DNA from 2 places in the Streptomyces sp. NBC_00647 genome. Region 1 is predicted to be linked to the other one. Evidence: predicted binding sites of a transcription regulator. Region 1 holds the regulator's gene; the other holds the start of a gene.
What was found. The regulator HspR, encoded in region 1, represses chaperone genes until heat shock. The targets are predictions, from matches to a motif close to TTGAGNNNNNNNNNCTCAA.
Positions count from the first base shown of each region.

Region 2: the regulator HspR is predicted to act here: its motif matches at 4,925-4,943, upstream of lon (endopeptidase La).

Region 1 is NZ_CP109040.1:5,533,844-5,544,252, reverse strand. It holds gene OG788_RS24410 (hypothetical protein) at 1-592, opposite strand, end outside; gene OG788_RS24405 (ABC transporter ATP-binding protein) at 853-1,560, opposite strand; gene OG788_RS24400 (hypothetical protein) at 1,734-2,108, opposite strand; partial or broken gene OG788_RS24395 (circularly permuted type 2 ATP-grasp protein) at 2,423-2,635, shown strand; partial or broken gene OG788_RS24390 (transglutaminase family protein) at 2,656-2,857, shown strand; gene OG788_RS24385 (M15 family metallopeptidase) at 3,014-3,670, opposite strand; gene OG788_RS24380 (sugar ABC transporter substrate-binding protein) at 3,890-5,014, opposite strand; gene OG788_RS24375 (fibronectin type III domain-containing protein) at 5,296-6,966, shown strand; gene OG788_RS24370 (heat shock protein transcriptional repressor HspR) at 7,033-7,485, opposite strand; gene dnaJ (molecular chaperone DnaJ) at 7,493-8,680, opposite strand; gene grpE (nucleotide exchange factor GrpE) at 8,714-9,373, opposite strand; gene dnaK (molecular chaperone DnaK) at 9,370-10,409, opposite strand, start outside.
Region 2 is NZ_CP109040.1:6,780,202-6,790,610, reverse strand. It holds gene OG788_RS30025 (protein phosphatase 2C domain-containing protein) at 1-690, shown strand, start outside; gene OG788_RS30020 (MarR family transcriptional regulator) at 737-1,255, opposite strand; gene OG788_RS30015 (lysozyme) at 1,557-2,375, shown strand; gene lon (endopeptidase La) at 2,488-4,902, opposite strand; gene OG788_RS30005 (GNAT family N-acetyltransferase) at 5,198-5,860, shown strand; gene OG788_RS30000 (hypothetical protein) at 6,133-6,411, shown strand; gene OG788_RS29995 (spermidine synthase) at 6,813-7,490, shown strand; gene OG788_RS29990 (response regulator transcription factor) at 7,604-8,341, shown strand; gene OG788_RS29985 (ATP-binding protein) at 8,404-9,540, shown strand; gene OG788_RS29980 (multifunctional oxoglutarate decarboxylase/oxoglutarate dehydrogenase thiamine pyrophosphate-binding subunit/dihydrolipoyllysine-residue succinyltransferase subunit) at 9,822-10,409, shown strand, end outside.

The DNA.
Region 1 (10,409 bases):
CTTCCTTCGAGAGGATGAACTCCACGAGAGGGTACGACGAATCCAACACGAGTGGGACCGATGAACCCAAAGCCGCGATACCTGCTCCAAAGGCAACAGGGAGCGCTGCCTCACCGAGCGTGAAGGCCAGCCTGACTCTCCTACCGGCACCCAGAGCTCCGAGCAGTGCCGTTCGCCTGTCCCGGGCAACGGCTCCCACCCGTGCCGCAATGACCACCAGGAGAGCCGCCGGGAGAAGAATCAATACAGCATATCCGGCATAGAACTTCTGGGCTCCGAAATTATGAATACTCTCTCCGACAAATCCGGCAGATGCCTCTGCGCCGAAGCCGCTGATCTCGAACATCTCGGATCGATCAAGCATCTTGGCGCTGGGCCGGACATAAACGAAGCGCTCCGCCGGTGCTTCGAGGCCGGCAGGACCGATGACACCGCCGAAACGCCCGAACTGCCGGGAGACGCCGTCGCTCCCACCGGCCTTCAACAGAGCGGGTGACAACACCGCCTCTCCCGGAGCGGGCCAGTGAGAGAGACCGGGGGGAAGCGGCGCGTCGTCACCTACCGGCTCGATGTACACGACGTCGAACGCCATGTTCCCGATACTTGACGTGGCCGGCGCCCAGAGCGCCCGGGGCGTCTCCCGCGGGTGGGCGGCAATGAGTCGAGGAGACCGTGCGACGCTGCGTTCTGCGCGGGCGTCAAAGGAGGCCGAAGCCAACACCAGGCCAGTTGCCGCGAGAGACAACAGAGACGTAGCCAGAACAAGGGCCCAGAAGCGCACTCGCCCTGCCTCCGCTGCCAGGGCGGCCGCGCGTCCCATGTGCAGCAACTGACGGAACAGCCCTCTGTCACTCACGCGCTTTCCCCCATCTCCGCAACCTCCGCACCGGCTGACAGCCGACCTCCGTCAAGTCGGACTCGTCGATCCGCGCGCTGCGCAACGCTGACGTCATGTGTGACCACCAAGAGGGCACAGCCTCGTTGCCGTGGCACGCTGTACAGCAGTTCAGCAACGGCGTCACGATGCATAGGGTCGAGTGACCCTGTTGGTTCATCCGCGAGAAGCAGAGCCGGATTGTTCATCAATGCCCGTGCAACTGCTGTTCGCTGCCGTTCACCGCCGGACAGCGTCGCAGTGGCAGAACCCTCGGCCGGCACACCCAGCTCATCGAGCAACTCAGCCGCACGCTCGTAGGCCTCAGTGGTCTTCTGGCCTGCCAAGAGACCCGCCAGGGCCACATTCTCCAAAGGAGATAATTCTGGAAGCAACTCGCCGAACTGAAAGACCATTCCGACGTTTTCCCGGCGATGCCGGGCAAGCTCGCGCGACGACAGCCCGCCCTGGTCGACGCCCGCAATGCGCACCAAGCCGGCGTCCGGTTTGATAAGACCGAGGATGCACGTCAACAAGGTGGTCTTCCCACTGCCGCTGGCCCCCGTCACAGCAACAGACTCGCCCGCAGCGACACACAGGCTGATACCTGCCAGCAGTGATCGGCCAGGCAGGCCGTAGTTGAGATCCTCGACTTCGAGCACAACGCGCTCGGTGTAGCCGCTCACTTGCACCTCCAGAGAGATTTCCCCATTGCTTGTCCGCCCCGAGCCCCGTCCACGAACGGCGCCGTGGGTCCGACTCGCTGAGTAGACTCATGGCGCAAGGAGGGGTGGCGGCCGCCATCACCGGCCGCCACCCCTCCGACTCTCCGACGTGGGTCAGCTACGAACTGCGGCGACTACTCGACCCAACCGCTGCAAGAGTCGGGCCAGTTGTTGTACACCTCGCACACCTGCATCTTGAAGATGGTGGAGTACTTCCCGCTCTCCACGGTCCAGGCGTTCCCGTCGTTGTCCTCGAAGTACGTGTCGCCGTAGGCCTGCTTGTTCCACAGGGTGAGCTTGTCGCTCGGGTGGGCGGTCCTGTAGTACTCGGCCTTCACGTCATGGCCGTCGTCCTGTGTGTCCTGGAGGTTCATGACCGTGGCGGACTGTTCGGTCCATCCACGGGCACCGCCCCGACTGACCGAGAGCGCGAACGCCGGCGACGCTCCCGCGATGGCGATCACGGTGAGCACACCAACCGCAGCCCGTCTCATCCCTCTGCCGCTCATTGCACCTTCCTTACTTTCGTCGGAGGCCTGTCAGCTCATGCACAGGCTCATACTCAGTCCCCGCCTCGTGCAGGGAAGAGCCCCGGTCGCGCTGGCAAAAGCGAACCGGGCAAGGAACAGTGAAGCGTCGGAGCATCCCTTTCTCACACCCCCCTTTTCGGCGGGTTCACGCACTCCCGTCCCCCATCAGGAGGGTTGGCACTCATCGGCCACGCGCCATGTGCTCCGTCGGGCTCCCTGGTCGGCAAGTAGGCACGGGTGAGCGGTGCGGAGTCCGCATCTCAGGAATGAATCGCGGATCTGAGCCACCGTCGGCCTCAGCAAGTCCTGGTCGCAGTCTTACGGGCCGACACGTCGTCGTGCTCACGCCCGGTCCCAGCAACGCCGCGTACTTCGAACACGCCCTGCTGCCACGGCTCATGGGCGTGCGGCTGGCGGAGGGGCACGATCTGGTCTGCCGCGGCAACCGGGTCTGGATGCGGACCACGCGCGACGAGAGGCGGGTCCATGTCGTATACCGGCGGCTCCGGTGGACGGGGCCGGCGGCCGACCCGTCGCCGGCCAGAGCCACGCCTGGATCTAGTACTGGGCGGGCGACTGGACCGGCCACGACCCCACCAACAGAACCCGCGCCGACGAGTCCCACGTCGTGGTCGGGCGGGGCCGCGACTACGACGACGTGACCCCGCACGAGGGGGTGTACCCGGGGGCCGCCGGAGGTGACGGTGGAGCTCACACGGGTGGCGTGAACCCCACCGTCCTGGCGTCGACGTCAGAACGCGGGCGGGAAGACGGAGTCACAGCTGCTTGCCGTCGGCGGTCTGCCGTGCGACGGCGCCGCCGTCGGTGCCGGACGCAACGCATCTCCACAGGAACTCCGCGCCCCACGGGCCCACCGGCTCGCGTCAGGCGTCGAGTTCGCGGGGCCCGTAGTGCGCGTGACCGGCGCCCGTGGCGAGCGCCCAGTAGCGGTCGCCGTACGACCAGTGCCACCACTCGGTGGGGTAGTTGACGAGGCCCGCGGCGGTCAGCGCGCCGGACAGCAGCCGACGGTGGGCCCGTGCCGTCCCGCTGATGCCGTCCGCGGCGCTGTAGCAGGCGCCGTCGCTCTCCTCGGGGTTCGCGTTCACCGGCGTGCCCATGTCCAGCTCCCGGCCGTCGGCGTCGACGAGGGTGAGGTCGACGGCGGCGCCCGCGCTGTGCGGGGCGATCTCCGGCGGGGACACGTAACGGCTCGCCGCGTCGCGCAGGCGCGCGGCGTCCCACTCGGGGTGTTCCGCCCGCAGTCCGGCGGCGTACCGGTCGAAGTAGAGCCGCTGCAGCGAGGGCGGGCGGTAGCCCTCGACGAACAGCAGCCGTATGCCGTCGGGCAGCAGTTCCCCGGCCGCCACGAGCCGGTTCAGCACCCCTTCGCGCAGATGCGCGTAAGCCCCCGAGCCGTCCCGTCTGCGGGCGTCGAGGGGGAAGGGCTCCTTCGCCCGTACGTCGACGAGCGGCTCGCCGCAGTCCACGACGGGTATCGCGGCGATCTTCGGGTCGGACATCAACACGATCCTGGACATGCGGCGATCATGCCGCACCGGGGCGCAGGGGCTCTCAGGGGGCGCAGGAGAGACCGGGCGGTCCGGCCGGGGCATCCGGGTGCCGGGCGGGCGGAACGCCGCCCAGCACCCCGGAAGGACCCTCCTCGCCGCCCGTCACGACGGCGAGGACCCGTACCGACCGCCTCGCCCCGAAACGGTGCGGTGAGCGCCCTGCCGGGGCGCCCCCGGTCCAGCGACCTACTTGAGACCGATCGCGGCGCAGGCCGCCTTGTACGGTGCCGTGCAGATCTGCTTGACGGTGTAGATGCTGTCCTGGATGACCGTGTCCTCGATGTTGTCCGTGGTCAGACCCACCACGGGCACGAGCTGGGCCGGGATGTCCTTGTTGGTCGGGCTGCTGACCTTGTCGCGGGTGAGGGCGTCGAACTCGATCGAGCGGCCCTGGACCTTGGCGACCGCCATCTCGGCGGCGGCGCTGGCCTCCTGCGGGTACGACTTGTACACGCTCATGTACTGGTCGCCCTTGATGATCCGCTGCACGGCGATGAGCTCGGAGTCCTGGCCGGTGACCGGCGGCACCTTGCTGACACCCGCGGTCTTGAGGGTGTCGATGACCGCGCCCGCGATGCCGTCGTTGGCGGCGTAGACCCCGGCGATGTTGCTCAGGCCGACCTTCTGGATGGACTTCTCCATGTTGGCCTTGGCGTTGACCGGGTTCCAGTCCTTGGTGTCCCAGGTGCTGGAGATGATCACCTTGTCCTTGAGCTCGGACTGGGCGCCGGCCTTGAACTGCGCCGCGTTCGGGTCCGTCGGCGAGCCGTTCATCATGATGATCTTCTTCGAGGCGGCGTTGGCACCCAGCGCACCGACCAGGGCCTTGCCCTGGACCTGGCCGACCAGCTCGTTGTCGAAGGAGATGTAGGCGTCGATCGGGCCCTGCGCCAGGCGGTCGTAGGCGATGACCGGGATGCCGGCGTCCTTGGCCTTGCGCACGCCCTTCGCGATGGACACCGAGTCCACCGCGTCCACCAGGATCACGTCGACCTTGTCGTCCACCATCTGCTGGAGCTGGCGGAGCTGCTTGGCGGCGTCCTGCTCGGCGTTGGCGTAGTCGACGGCACCCTTGCCCTCGGTGAGCTTCAGGACCTGCTCTCTGATGATCTTGTAGTCGAACTTCTCGTAACGGGTGTTCTCCTTCTCCGGAAGGAGCAGGCCCACCGTGATGTCGTCGCCCTTCGTGGGGCTGGCCTTGGTGTCAGTTCCACCGAGCCCGCCCACGCCGCAGCCGGCGAGTGTGATGGCCATGGCGGACGACGCCAGGGTTATGACGGTACGGCGGAGGCCGGTGTTACGAGTGTTCACATCAGGTGCCTTCCGGGCGAGGTTGCAGCATTGCGACCCAGGTGGCTGAAAGCCAACGCGGCGATCACCTCAGCGTCAAGGAGTAACCACTTAACGAGATGGCAACGGCGTTTCGTGTTCCACAAGTGAACACGACGGGAAGAGACTACGCCCAACCTTCGAGCAATCCCCTCAGCTTCACCTTCTGTCATTCACAGGTACAACCAACTCCCGCTCCCGGGAGTCGTGATCGTCAACGGTTTTTAACCGCTGTTGACGATCGGGCGGACCAGAAGGAACGCATGAACAGAGCCATCGGCACGACGGGCGCCCTCTCCTCGGCCCTCGTGCTCGCCACCGCGGGCGGACTGCTCACCGCGGCCGGCACCGCCGCCTCCGCAGTGACGAACTGCACATCGCCCGTTTATAAGCGGCAGTTCTATGCGAACACCGCATTCTCGGGCACACCGAAGAAGACGGACTGCGACTCCGCGATCGACCAGAGCTGGGGTTCCGGCGCGCCCGCCCCGGGTCTGCCCGCCAACGACTTCGGCGTCCGCTGGACCGTGACTCGGGATTTCGGCTCGGGCGGCCCCTTCACCCTCCCCGCCACGACGCAGGACGGAATACGGGTGTATCTGGACGGCGTGCGCAAGGTCGACCTCTGGAAGAACGTCTCGGCCACCCAGTCGAAAACGGTCAACCTCACCATTCCGCACGGACAGCACACTCTGCGCATAGATTTCGTCAATTGGACGGGCAAGGCAAATGTCACCTTCGCCTACAAACCCGTCACTTCCGCCACCATCGACAAGACAAAGCCACTTGTGCCCACCGGTTCTTCGGCGACGTACGACACCGCCACGGGCAAGGCCAGGGTCTCCTGGTCGAAGAACCAGGAGATGGACCTCGCGGGCTACCGCGTCTACCGCCGCCTCAAGGGCAGCACCACCTGGACACGGCTGACCACGACGACCTCCACCTCGTACACCGACACGACCCTCCCGGTGACCGGCGTGACCTACTACTACGAGGTCCGCGCCCATGACAGGGCGGGCAACGAGTCCACGGGGACGGCGGACCGGGCTGTGACCACCGCCGACCGGACGGCGCCCGCGCGCGTCACCGGCCTGTCGGCTCAGGGCACCACCGCGGGCAACGTCCTGCTGTGGTCGCCCTCTTCGGCGGACGTCGATCTCTACGAGGTGTGGGCCGCACCGCTCGGGCAGAGCGACCCCGACGGACCCCAGCCCGTGTTCGGGACGTCCTACACGGACCCGATCGCAGAAGTGGGAACCGACTACAGGTACACCGTCCAGGCCGTCGACGGAGCCGGGAACGTCTCGCCCGTCTCCGAGGGCGTGACGGTCATGCGCCCGGAGGAGTCCACCGTGCCCGTGCCGTCCGCGCTCCAGGGCACGCCCGCCGACGCTTCCACCCACATCACCTGGACCCCCGCGCAGGACTCCGACGCGATGGTCACCGGATTCCACGTCTACCGCCGTACGTCCGCCCAGGGCGCGTGGACCCTGGTGGGAAGCGCCGGGGCGGCGGCCACCTCCTACGCCGACACCTCCGCCCCGCAGGGCACCGCGTCGTACTACGTCGCCTCGGTCGACAACGGGGGAGCCGAGTCGGTGCCCTCCCCGCAGGCCGCCGTCGAGCGTCTGACGCCCGCCACCGCCACCGGGCCCGCCGCGCCCCGGCTGACCGTGGTCTCCGAGGGGGGAACCCGCTTCCCCGTCACCGTCGGCATAAGGCCCGGGTCGGGTGACGAGGGACGGCTGCTGAAGGGGTACTCCTGGGACGTCTCCGGAGCCTGTGGCTCCAGCGGCACCCGGTTCACGGACTCGGACACCATCGCCTGGACCCCGCAGTACACGGGTCCGTGCACGGTCTCCGTGCGCGCCGTGGACGTGTACGGCCGCGTGGGCGAGCGGCAGGCCTCCGCCGAGGTCATGGTCAATCGTTAGACGCGTGACGGCACACGAGAGGGCCCGGAGGTCGATGACCTCCGGGCCCCTTCAGATGTTCGCGCCCTACTCGGACGACCGCTTCGGCCGCCACACCACCAGCGCGCTGGTCTGCTGGACCTCCTGGTACGGGACCAGGTCACGGCGGTACGAGGCGTGCACGGCGGCCTCGCGCTGCTGCATGGCGGCCGCGGCGCCGTCGAGGGCCGACTCCAGCTCCGCGACGCGCGACTGGAGCGCGGCCACCTGGTTCTCCAGCTCGATGATGCGCTTGATGCCGGCCAGGTTGATGCCCTCGTCCTGCGACAACTGCTGCACGGTGCGCAGCAGTTCGATGTCGCGAGCCGAGTAGCGGCGGCCCCGCCCGGCCGTGCGGTCGGGAGAGACCAGGCCGAGGCGGTCGTACTGACGCAGGGTCTGCGGGTGGAGTCCGGAGAGCTGGGCGGCCACCGAGATGACGTAGACCGGTGTCTCCTCGGTCAGTTCGTACGGGTTGCGCCGACGACCGGTCGTATCCATGGCTCCGTCATGCTCCCTTCGCGGCCTGGAACAGCTCCGCCCGCGGATCCTCGCCCGCGGTCGCCTCGCGATACGCCTCCAGAGCGTCACGAGCCTTGCCCGACACGTCCTGCGGGACCGCCACTTCGACGGTCACGAGAAGATCGCCCCGGGTGCCGTCCTTACGGACCGCGCCCCTTCCCCGGGCACGCATGGTGCGTCCGTTGGGCGTGCCCGGCGGCAGCTTCAGGGTCACCGCGGGTCCGCCCAGGGTCGGCACCTTCACCTCGCCGCCGAGCGCAGCCTCCGTGAAGGTGACGGGCACGGTGACGGTGAGGTTGTCGCCCTTGCGGCCGAAGACCGGGTGGGCGTCCACATGGACGGTGACGTACAGATCGCCGGACGGGCCGCCCCGTTCGCCGGGCGCACCCTTGCCGCGCAGCCGGATCCGCTGCCCGTCGGTGACCCCCGCCGGGATGCGGACCTGCATCGTGCGGGACGACTTGGCGCGGCCGCTGCCCGTGCACTCCATGCAGGGGTGCTCGGCGATGAGGCCGCGGCCCTTGCAGTCCGGGCAGGGGTCCGTGAGCGAGAACCCGCCACCGGAGCCGCGCGCCACCTGGCCGGTGCCGACGCAGGTCGGGCACACGCGCGGTGTGCCGTTCTTGTCGCCGGTGCCGGAGCAGGCCTTGCACGGCTGCTGCGAGGTCATGCGCAGCGGAACGGTCGCGCCGTCCACCGCCTCCGTGAAGGACAGCGTGACCTCGGTGTCGATGTCCTGGCCGCGCCGGGGCTGCGTACGCGTCCCCGTGGTGGTGCCGCCGCGGTTGAACAGACCGCCGAAGACGTCACCGATACCGCCGCCGAAGCCGCCGGATCCTCCCGCTCCCTGGCCCTGGGCGCCGCCTCCGAAGAGGTCCCCCAGGTCGAAGTTGAAGTTGCCGCCGCCCGCGCCGGGACCCGGCCGGAAGCCACCGTTGCCGAAGAGGGCGCGTGCCTCGTCGTACTCCTTGCGCTTCTTGGGGTCGCCGAGCACGTCGTTCGCCTCGGAGATCTCCTTGAAGCGCTCCTCGGCCTTGGTGTTGCCCTTGTTGGCGTCCGGGTGGAACTCGCGGGCGAGCTTCCGGTACGCCTTCTTGATCTCGGCCTCGGTGGCGTCCTTGGGGACGCCGAGGACCTTGTAGAAGTCCTTCTCGATGAAGTCCTTGGTGCTCATCCCCGACGTCCCTCCTTCCTTCTCCGGTCAAGCTCAGCCCTCGTCCGGGCCACCGCTCTCCTTGTCCTCGACCGCCTCGGCCGACTCATCGGCCTTGACCGTCTGTGCCCCGGGCTGCGGTTCGGCGACGGCCACCCGCGCGGGGCGGATGGTGCGCTCGCCGAAGCGATACCCCGGCTGCAGAATCGCCACGCACGTCGTCTCCGTGACGTCCGGCGCGTACGAGTGCATCAGGGCCTCGTGGATCGTCGGGTCGAAGGGCTCGCCCTCCTTGCCGAACTGCTGGAGCCCCATCTTCGCCGCGACGGTCTCGAGGGACTCGGCGACGGACTTGAATCCGCCGACGAGCTCGCCGTGGTCCCGCGCGCGGCCGATGTCGTCGAGCACGGGCAGGAGCTCGGTCAGGAGGTTCGCCACGGCGATCTCCTTGACCGCGATCCGGTCGCGCTCGACACGGCGGCGGTAGTTCTGGAACTCGGCCTGGAGCCGCTGGAGGTCCGTGGTGCGCTCGGTGAGTGCCGTGCGTGCCTGGTCCAGCTGGGCCGTCAGGCCGACCAACTGTGCTGCTGCGTCCCCGTCCGGGGCCGCCGCCCCCTCCGCAGAGGGGGTGGCGGACTGCGGCTCGGCGTCGTCAGAGGTGGCGCCGGAAGGGACGTCGGGCTGCTCTTCGAAGCCCGGGGTCTCCTCCGTCACGCGGCACCGTCCTTGCGGTCCTCGTCGACGATCTCGGCGTCGACGACGTCGTCGTCGGCCCTCGGGGCCTCGGCACCGGGAGCGTCGCCGCCCGCCGCCTGCGCGGCCTGGGCGTCGGCGTACATGGCCTGGCCCAGCTTCTGCGAGACCGCGGCGACCTTCTCGGTGGCGGTACGGATCTCGGCGGTGTCCTCGCCCTTGAGCGCGGCCTTCAGCTCCTCGACGGAGGCCTCGACCTCGGTCTTGACGTCACCGGGGACCTTGTCCTCGTTGTCCTTGAGGAACTTCTCCGTCTGGTAGACGAGCTGCTCGCCCTGGTTGCGGGTCTCGGCGGCCTCGCGGCGGGCGTGGTCCTCCTCCGCGTACTTCTCGGCCTCCTGGCGCATCCGGTCGACCTCGTCCTTCGGCAGCGAGGAGCCGCCGGTGACGGTCATCTTCTGCTCCTTGCCCGTGCCCAGGTCCTTCGCGGTCACGTGCATGATGCCGTTGGCGTCGATGTCGAAGGCGACCTCGATCTGCGGAACGCCACGCGGGGCCGGCGGCAGACCGGTCAGCTCGAACATCCCGAGCTTCTTGTTGTACGCCGCGATCTCGCGCTCGCCCTGGTAGACCTGGATCTGGACGGACGGCTGGTTGTCCTCGGCCGTCGTGAAGATCTCGGAGCGCTTGGTCGGGATCGTGGTGTTGCGCTCGATGAGCTTGGTCATGATCCCTCCCTTGGTCTCGATACCGAGGGACAGCGGGGTCACGTCGAGGAGCAGGACGTCCTTGACCTCACCCTTGAGGACACCGGCCTGGAGGGCGGCGCCGATGGCGACGACCTCGTCCGGGTTCACGCCCTTGTTGGCCTCGTTGCCACCGGTCAGCTCCTTGACGAGCTCGGCGACGGCGGGCATACGGGTGGAGCCACCCACGAGAACGACGTGGTCGATCTCGGAGAGGTTGATGCCGGCGTCCTTGATGACGTTGTGGAACGGCGTCTTGCAGCGCTCCAGAAGGTCGGCCGTCAGCTGCTGGAACTGGGCGCGCGTGAGCT
Region 2 (10,409 bases), 1.2 Mb from region 1:
GTGGTGCTGGACGGGGTGACACCTCCTCGGGGCGACTACGGCTGTGTTCATCCGGTCGCCTGGTTCGCCGCGCGGCTCGGCGGGGCACTGACCGAACTGTCCGTTTCACAGGGGGATTTGCCGCTGCCGGAGGTCCTGTCGCAGGCGATCGGCCGGGTGGCCGCCGCGCACGCCGCCACCTGTGACCTTTCTCACCCGCGCACACCCCAGGCAACCGTCGTCCTCGCACGGTGGTCCCCGTCCGGCGTCGAGTACTTGGTGCTCTCGGACTCGGCCCTGCTGGTGGAATCCCCCACCGGTGAGGTGACCGCTCTGCTGGACGACCGCCTCTCCCGCCTCCCCCGCACCTCGCTCGCCACGGACGCCGTCGCGGACGCCACGGTCCGCAACAGGGAGGGCGGCTTCTTCACGGCGGCCGCGGACCCCTCGGTGGCCTCCCGCGCGGTGACGGGCACACTCCCCCGCGCCTCCGTCCGCGCCCTGGCGGCCCTCACGGACGGCGCCACCCGCTGGGTGGAGCGGTTCCACAGGGGCGACTGGGCCGATCTGTTCGCCCTCGTGCGCACGGAGGGGTCCCCCGCCCTCGTCGAGCGCGTCCGGGGCCTGGAACGCGCGGACGCGCCGGAGGGGTCGTGTCCGCGGCGGGGCAAGAAGCACGACGACGCGACGGTGGTGTTCGTGGAGCTGTGAGGGGATACGGGGAGCCGTGAGAGGACGGGTACGGCGGCCGGCCGGGCTACTTCTCCATGCCGAGGTTCAGCTGGTGCAGCAGCCTGGCGAGTTCCGCGACCTCGTTCTGGTCCCAGTGGGCGAGTTGGCTGACGTAGCGGGCGCGGCGGGCCTCGCGGACGCTGGTGACGCGGCCGCGGCCCTCCTCGGTGAGGTGGACGAGCCAGGCACGGCCGTCCGCGGGGTCGGGTTCGCGCGCCACGAGGCCCAACTCCTCCAGGGCGCGCAGCTGCCGGGACATGGTGGCCTTGCCGACGCCGATGTAGGCGGCGAGTTCGGTGGCGCGCTGCCGGCCGCACTCCTCGAGGCGGACGAGCAGTCCGTACGCGGCGGACTCCAGGTCCGGATGGACCTCGCGGGCCATCTCCCCCTGGTTGGCGCGGGCGCGGCGCAGGAACACGGTCAACTCGCGTTCCAGGGAAAGGAACTCGCGCTCCGCGCCGCCGTGCGTCGCGGGCCGGTCCACACCATTTCCCGACACGTCGGATTCGACCGGACGTCCGCCGTCGTTTCCGTGCTCGTGCACGTCAGCACCCCTGACCCGGTTTCCCGATCCTGAAAGTTTCTGCCAGAACTCGCCGTTGCCGCAGCTCCGCCAGTATTTCGCAGGCGTAGACCAACGGCAGCCTCCGGCCCCTCTTCCCACGCCGTCGTCTACGTGCGTAGCTTCTTTATCAGACACTTATCTGCTGGCATGCGCACGCCACCCCAGTGCAAGGACGACCTGATCCCCCCTTCGGCACGCGTGCCCGCACTCTCCCCCCACCGAGCTCCGGCGAGCTCCACCGAGCCCCTCCGGAGTTCCATCGCCCTTCGGAGGCACGCACATGCCCGTGCACAGATCCGGAACGGCCCACCGCCTGCGCGTGCTCGCGGTAGGAACCCTGCTCGCCGCCTTCACCCTCCTCTACTCCCTCCCCGCCTCCGCCGCCGACACCCCCGCCCGGGGTTCCGCCCGGATGGGCATCGGGGTCATCGCCCACGACGGCCAGGACGGCACGCCGTCCACCGGTGACGCCACCCAGACGGAAGGCGTGGACGTCTCCGGCCACCAGGGCAACGTCGCCTGGTCGACGCTGTGGAGCAGCGGGGTCAGGTGGGCCTACACCAAGGCGACCGAGGGGACGTACTACACGAACCCGTACTTCGCCCAGCAGTACAACGGCGCGTACAACGTCGGCATGATCCGCGGCTCGTACCACTTCGCGACCCCGGACACCACGACCGGCGCCACCCAGGCCAACTACTTCGTCGACCACGGCGGCGGCTGGTCCAGGGACGGCAAGACCCTGCCCGGCGTCCTCGACATCGAGTGGAACCCGTACGGGGCCGCCTGCTACGGCAAGACACAGAGCGCGATGGTCAGCTGGATCAGCAGCTTCCTCGCCCAGTACAAGGCCCGCACCGGGCGGGACGCGGTGATCTACACGGCCACCACCTGGTGGACCCAGTGCACCGGCAACTACGGCGGCTTCGCCTCCGCCAACCCGCTGTGGATCGCGCGCTACGCCTCCGATCCGGGGACGCTCCCGGCGGGCTGGGGGTTCTACACGATGTGGCAGTACACCTCGTCCGGCCCGACGGTCGGGGACCACGACAAGTTCAACGGCGCCCTCGACCGCGTGGCGGCCCTCGCCAACGGCTGACCCGCACAGGACGAGCGGCGCGGGCACCTGACGCGGCGCGCACGCGCCTGACGTACGGCGAAGGCCCGGGCCTCCCTCACGGGACCCGGGCCTTCCCTTCCGGCAGCGTCCGTCACGCCGCTACCGGAACCTCCGGCACGGCGCCGTTCGTCGCCGGCGCCAGTGCCAGCTCCAGGACCTGGCGGACGTCCGTGACGGCGTGGACGTCGAGCTTGTCCAGGACCTCGGCCGGGACGTCGTCCAGATCGGCCTCGTTGCGCTTCGGGATGATCACGGTCGTGACACCCGCCCGGTGCGCGGCGAGCAGCTTCTGCTTCACGCCGCCGATGGGCAGGACACGGCCGGTCAGCGAGACCTCGCCGGTCATGGCCACGTCGGTGCGGACCAGCCGGCCCGACAGGAGCGACGCCAGGGCGGTCGTCATCGTGACGCCCGCGCTCGGCCCGTCCTTGGGGACGGCGCCCGCCGGGAAGTGGATGTGCGCACCCCGGTCCTTCAGGTCGCCGACGGGCAGTTCGAGCTCCGCGCCGTGCGAGCGCAGGAAGGAGAGCGCGATCTGTGCCGACTCCTTCATCACGTCGCCCAGCTGACCGGTGAGGGTCAGACCCGCAGCGCCCGTCTCCGGGTCGGCCAGCGACGCCTCCACGTAGAGGACGTCACCGCCCGCGCCGGTGACGGCCAGACCGGTGGCGACACCGGGCACCGCCGTACGGCGCTCGGCCGGGTCCTGAGCGGACTCGGGCACGTGGTGCGGGCGCCCGATGAGCCCGCGCAGGTCGGCGTCGGTCACCGTGAACGGCAGCTCCCGCTCGCCCAGTTCGTGCTGGGCCGCGACCTTGCGCAGCAGCCGGGCGATGCCCCGCTCCAGATTGCGCACGCCCGCTTCCCGGGTGTACTCCCCGGCGAGCTTGCGCAGCGCGCTCTCCGCGAGGACGACCTCGTCCTTCTCGAGACCGGCCCGCTCCAGCTGACGCGGCAGCAGGTGGTCCCGGGCGATGACGACCTTCTCGTCCTCGGTGTAGCCGTCGAGGCGGACCAGCTCCATGCGGTCGAGCAGGGCCTCCGGGATGGCTTCGAGCACATTGGCCGTGGCCAGGAACACGACGTCGGAGAGGTCGAGTTCGACTTCCAGGTAGTGGTCACGGAAGGTGTGGTTCTGCGCCGGGTCGAGGACTTCGAGCAGCGCCGCCGCCGGGTCGCCCCTGAAGTCGGAGCCGACCTTGTCGATCTCGTCGAGCAGGACCACCGGGTTCATCGACCCGGCCTCCTTGATGGCGCGGACGATCCGGCCGGGCAGCGCGCCGACGTACGTACGGCGGTGGCCGCGGATCTCGGCCTCGTCCCGTACGCCGCCGAGGGCGACACGGACGAACTTGCGGCCCATGGCGTGCGCGACGGACTCGCCGAGCGAGGTCTTGCCGACGCCGGGCGGGCCGACGAGCGCGAGCACGGCACCGCCGCGCCGGCCTCCGACGACTCCGAGACCGCGCTCGGAGCGCCGCTTGCGCACGGCGAGGTACTCGGTGATGCGCTCCTTCACGTCCTCCAGACCGGCGTGCTCGGCGTCGAGCACGGACTGGGCGCCCTGGATGTCGTACGCGTCCTCGGTCCGCTCGTTCCACGGCAGTTCCAGGACGGTGTCGAGCCAGGTCCTGATCCAGCTGCCCTCGGGCGACTGGTCACTGGACCGCTCCAGCTTCTCGACCTCCTTGAGAGCGGCCTCACGGACGTTCTCCGGAAGATCGGCGGCCTCGACGCGGGCGCGGTAGTCGTCGGACTCGTCCTCGCCGTCCTCGCCCTTGAGGTCGCGCAGTTCCTTGCGTACGGCTTCCAGCTGGCGCCGCAGCAGGAACTCGCGCTGCTGCTTGTCGACGCCCTCCTGGACGTCCTTGGCGATCGACTCGGCGACATCCTGCTCGGCGAGATGCTCACGGAGCTGCTCGGTGGCGAGCTTCAGCCGGGCCACGGGGTCGGCGGTCTCCAGCAGCTCGACCTTCTGCTGGACGGTCAGGAACGGTGAGTAACCGGAATTGTCGGCAAGGGCGGAGACATCGTCGATCTGCTGCACCCTGTCCACGACCTGCCAGGCGGCGCGCTTGCGCAGCCAGCTGGTGGCCAGGGCCTTGTATTCCTTCACCAGGTCGGCGACCCGGCCGGGCAGGGGGTCGGGGAGGGTCTCCTCGATCCGGGTGCCCTCGACCCAGAGTGCGGCACCGGGACCGGTGGTCCCCGCGCCGACCTTCACGCGCCCGCGCCCGCGGATCAGCGCGCCCGGGTCGCCGTCGGCCAGCCGGCCGACCTGCTCGACGGTGCCGAGCACTCCGGTGCTCGCGTAGGTCCCGTCGATGCGTGGCACCAGGAGTACCTGAGGCTTGCCGGGCGTTGAACGGGCGGCGGCCTGAGCAGCCTCCACCGCGGCACGCACATCGGTGTCGTTCAGATCCAGCGGAACCACCATCCCGGGCAGCACGACCTCGTCGTCGAGCGGCAACACGGGCAGGGTGAGTGATGCGGACGTCGAAGCCATGATCTCCCCTTCGGCAGTCAAGTTGAGCTATGCCGACTCAATGCACGGAGGCCGCCCAATGTTCCCCTGGGACTGTTCGCTCTGAGCGATCACTTCCGATCGACCGCGACCCGCCAGCATCTCCGCTGGTCATCAGCGGTCCGGGGCCGGTCCGGTCGAGCGGGAAGCCGCCGCCCGGGCACCGGCCAAGGGGGTGGCGCGACGCCGGGCCGCCCTGGCATCATCACCAGGTGGGTAATGGCTAACATCACGTAGTGACCATTACATGAACCGGAAGCGGGCGCAGGGGGGCAGCGTGGACAGGATCGTGCGGGCCTGGGTGGACGGATGGGTCGTCTCGCGCGGGGCGGCGCCGCCCGTCGTCGAGGGATGGGGGTACACCATCGATGTCGGGCAGAAGGGGCACGTGACGCGGCATGTCCTCGGGGCGACGAACGACCGGGTCGAGGAGGCCTCGGTCCGGAAGGTCGCGGACGCGGTGACCGCGGCCGGGGTCTGGCTCAAGGTCTTCGCCGAACCCTCGGCCGTCCGGCCCTGGCTCGGCGCGGGCTGGTGGATCGACCCTGAGCCCGGCTATCTGATGTCCGTGCCCCTGACCGACACCGGGAGCGCCGCCTCGGACGGTGGCCTGCCCGTCGGCTACCGGCTGCGCACCTGGACCCGCGGTGGCGTCACGCGCGCCCTGGTCACGGCGTCGGACGGCTCCTGGGCGGCCCGCGGCCAGATCGCCCCCACGGGCGGGACGGCGGTCGTGGACCAGATAGAGACGTCGGCGGAGCACCGGCGACGGGGGCTCGGCCGCTTCGTGATGCGGACCCTCACCCGGGCCGCCGCGGACCAGGGCGCCGAGACGGGAGTGCTGGCGGGGACACCGGAGGGGCGGGCACTGTACGAGTCACTGGGGTGGCGGGTGGAGGCACCGCTGGCGAGCGGGCACTTCGTCGGGGACCGGTCCTAGCGCCGGATTCCTCGAACGGCGTACGCACGTCTCTCCGGAACAGAGGAGTCGGTGGTGCGGGTCTCCCCCGTGGCCAGGGTCGGGCTCGGGTGGTGAGCCGACCGGTGCGCGGCGGGTGGCAGGGGCGAAGGTCAGCACGTAGCAGGGGGCTCCGGTCGCCGGTCGCCTCCTCGCGCGCCACCAGGACCGCACGTCACACGACGCGGGTCACCCGGCCGCTCGAGCTGTTGATCGGGATGCGAGGTGGCCGCCTGCCGTTGGAAGGTGGAGTCATGAACCATCACCACTCCCAGCACACGATCGACATCGACAGCCGGCTCGTCACCACCGGCGCCGTGCTCACCGTGACCGGTGCCGTAGTGGCGTGCACCGGCATGGTCATCGCGGCCGTCGCCGTGTTCTCCGCAGGCCGGCGCCTGATCCGCGACATGGACGTGACCCCGGCCCAGCAGGCGGCCATCAAGTGGCAGCAGGCCAAGGAGGCGTCCCGAGCGGGCATGCAGGCCTGGCAGTCCGCGTCCGACGCCCAGAACGGGTCGCTCTCCAACTAGCGGGCCCCGCCCGCGGCCCTTCGAGGGGCAGGCGCCCTCGCGCAGGCCTCGGAGCGGGCCCGGGCCGAAGGCCGAGAAGGAGCCGGCCGGACAACTGGACATGAACCCGAAGGACAGCGACCGGCCCGTCCCGGAAGCCGCCGAAGCCGGCCGACCTCCGGCTGCCTCCCGGGCTCTTCGCTTCCTTCCTCCCCGCCGGCTCGCCCGCCCTCCCCGAGGACGAGCCGAAGGACATCCTGCCGCCACTGAACGCGGTCCCCACACTGGTGTGCGTCAACCCCGAACGCAGGTGACCGCGGGGCGCCTGATCCCGCCTCGCACCGCCCGGGGCCGGACCCTGGGGGCCGGGCCCCGGGCGAAATCCTGGCCACCCGTTCCGGTGAAACTGCCAGGATGGCGCCATGACTGCCTCGTACGACATCCCTGTGGTCATCGACCGCCGCCAGGGCCCGTACGGCGAGGTCGTGTTGCGGCGCCACGGCGCGCTGCTGCAGATCATCGCCAACGGGTGCTTTCTGATGGACACGTCCGACGGGCGTTCCGAGCGACTGCTCGTGGACGCGGCGTACGACGCCCTGGACGGGCGCCCGGAGCCGAGTCTGCTGATCGGCGGGCTCGGCGTCGGCTTCTCGCTCGCGCACGCGGCCGCCGACCCCCGCTGGGGGCACATCACGGTGGTCGAGCGCGAGCGGGCCGTCATCGACTGGCACCGGGACGGCCCGCTCGCCGGACTCTCGGCCCGGGCGCTCACCGACCCGCGCACGGAGATCGTCGAGTCCGATCTCGTCGAGTACGTCAATGAGATCTCCGACACGTTCGACGCGCTGTGCCTCGACATCGACAACGGACCCGGCTGGACCGTCACCGAGGGCAACGCGGGCCTCTACGGGGCGTCCGGACTCGCAGGCTGCGCAAGGACGTTGAAGCCGGGCGGCGTGCTCGCCGTGTGGTCGGCACAGCCCTCTCCGGAATTTGAAGGATCCTTGCGGAATGCCGGATTCCAGCGGATCCGTACCGAAGAGATCCCTGTTGCCCGGGGCGTTCCCGACGTCGTGCATCTCGGGGTAAGGCCTGGATAGCCGAGGCACGGTGACTGCCCGTACCCTGCTTGCCTGACGCGGATCATTCAAGCGTCAAGCGCAGTCATGGGATCACCCCACGGATTCCGGAAAGCACACTTCAGGGGCGGGCGATGGAGCAGACACACACCTCCCAGAACGGCACGGCGGCGACCCAGGGCGCTCAGCGCCGGGTATTGGTCGTCGAGGACGACCCGACGATCGTCGACGCCATCGCGGCCCGCCTGAGAGCCGAGGGATTCCTCGTGCAAACCGCGGGCGACGGTCCGGCCGCCGTCGACACCGCCGAGGCCTGGCAGCCCGATCTGCTGATCCTCGACATCATGCTGCCCGGCTTCGACGGCCTGGAGGTCTGCCGCCGTGTGCAGGCCGCCCGCCCGGTGCCGGTACTGATGCTCACCGCGCGCGACGACGAGACCGACATGCTGGTCGGGCTCGGCGTCGGCGCCGACGACTACATGACCAAGCCCTTCTCGATGCGTGAGCTGGCCGCTCGCGTGCACGTCCTGCTCCGCAGGGTCGAGCGCGCGGTGGTCGCGGCCTCCACGCCGCGCAGCGGCATCCTGCGCCTCGGTGAGCTGGAGATCGACCACGCGCAGCGCCGGGTGCGGGTGCGCAGCGAGGACGTGCACCTCACTCCCACAGAGTTCGATCTCCTCGTCTGCCTCGCGAACACCCCGCGTGCCGTACTCTCGCGCGAGCAGCTGCTCGCCGAGGTGTGGGACTGGGCGGACGCCTCCGGTACCCGGACCGTCGACAGCCACATCAAGGCGCTGCGTCGCAAGATCGGTGCCGAGCGGATCCGTACGGTGCACGGCGTGGGCTACGCACTCGAGACCCCGACTCCCTGAGCCGGGGCTCCGTCGGAACGTCGGGACCTGCGTGATCGGGACCTGCGTGAGGGGCTGATGTGATGAGCGGACTCGGAGAGAGAGGACGCGGGCTCGGCGAGCGCGCGTCCGGGGAGCGCAGGAGCGCGGGCCCCTGGGGCGGTGTACGGCCCTTCTCGATCAAGACCAAGCTGGGCGCGCTGGTCGTCATCTCCGTACTCATCACCACGGGTCTGTCGATGATCGCGGTGCACACCAAGACGGAGCTCCGCTTCATCACGGTCTTCTCGATGATCGCCACCCTGCTGATCACGCAGTTCGTGGCGCACTCGCTCACCGCGCCGCTGGACGAGATGAACGCCGTGGCCCGCTCCATCTCGCACGGCGACTACACCCGGCGGGTGCGTGACGACCGGCGGGACGAGCTGGGCGACCTGGCCCAGACGATCAACCTCATGGCCGACGAGCTGGAGGCGCAGGACCGCCAGCGCAAGGAACTCGTGGCGAATGTCTCGCACGAGCTGCGCACCCCCATCGCGGGCCTGCGCGCGGTCCTGGAGAACGTCGTGGACGGTGTCTCGGCGGCCGACCCCGAGACGATGCGCACGGCGCTGAAGCAGACGGAGCGGCTCGGACGGCTGGTGGAGACCCTCCTCGACCTGTCCCGGCTGGACAACGGCGTCGTGCCGCTGCGCAGGCGCCGCTTCGAGGTGTGGCCCTATCTGTCCGGTGTGCTGAAGGAGGCCAACATGGTCGCCTCCGCGCGCGCGGACATCGCCTCGGGCTCCGGCAGCCACACCCGCACGGACGTCCATCTGCACCTCGACGTGTCCCCGCCGGAGCTGACCGCGCACGCGGACCCGGAGCGGATCCACCAGGTCGTGGCGAATCTCATCGACAACGCCGTCAAGCACAGCCCGCCGCACGGCCGGGTGACCGTGAAGGCGCGACGCGGCGCCTACCCCGAGTCGCTGGCCCTGGAGGTCCTGGACGAGGGGCCCGGCATTCCGAAGTCGGAGTGGCACCGCGTCTTCGAGCGGTTCAACCGGGGCGGGGTGCCCGCGCCGCACGGTCCGGGCAGCGACGGCGGTACGGGACTGGGCCTGGCCATCGCCCGCTGGGCGGTCGATCTGCACGGCGGACGCATCGGCGTGGCCGAATCCCAGCGGGGCTGCCGGATCCAGGTCATCCTTCCGGGACTCCCTTCTCTGCCAAGTTGACGTAAAGTTCGAACCGGAGCCGCAAGATCCATCGCTGTAGCCGCCGGCGTACACGTGTGATCAGGCACAGGGCCGCGTGAGTCACGCCGTGCCCCCCGGTCGACGTACCCATTCCGAAGCGGAACCCCGCTTGTTTCCCGCCATTTCCACAGCCGAAACACGGATTCCGATGTGACTTGCGCGACGTTGGACGGGCCCGGCCTGACCTTCTCGGCCAGGGAGGCGTAGCCTTTATTCCCGCTGTCCATCACCTTGTGAAGCGGAAGAGGGCGGTTGCCGCCGTGTCGCCACAGTCCCCCAGTAACTCGAGCATCTCGACCGATGACCAAGCCGCCGGGAAGAACCCCGCGGCCGCCTTCGGTGCCAACGAGTGGCTCGTCGACGAGATCTATCAGCAGTACCTCCAGGACCCGAATTCGGTAGACCGAGCCTGGTGGGACTTCTTCGCCGATTACAAGCCCGGCGCGGCCGCAGTACCCGCCGCCTCGGGTCCGGCGGGTACTGCGGCCGCGGGGGCCGCAGGGACCACCACGTCCGCGCCTGCCGCGCCGGCCGCCCCCGTGGCGCCCGCGGCTCGCCAGGCTCCTCCCCAGGCCGCGCCCGCTCCGGCCGCCGCTCCCGCGGCCCCGAAGCCCGCCGCTGCCGCCCCGGCTCCCGCGAAGGCCGCTCCGGCCGCCGCGCAGCCGAAGGCCGCACCGGCCACCGAGGCGCCCGAGGGCCCCGAGTACGTCACCCTGCGCGGTCCCGCCGGTGCCGTCGCGAAGAACATGAACGCCTCGCTGGAGCTGCCCACGGCCACGTCCGTGCGCGCGGTCCCGGTGAAGCTGCTCTTCGACAACCGCATCGTCATCAACAACCACCTGAAGCGC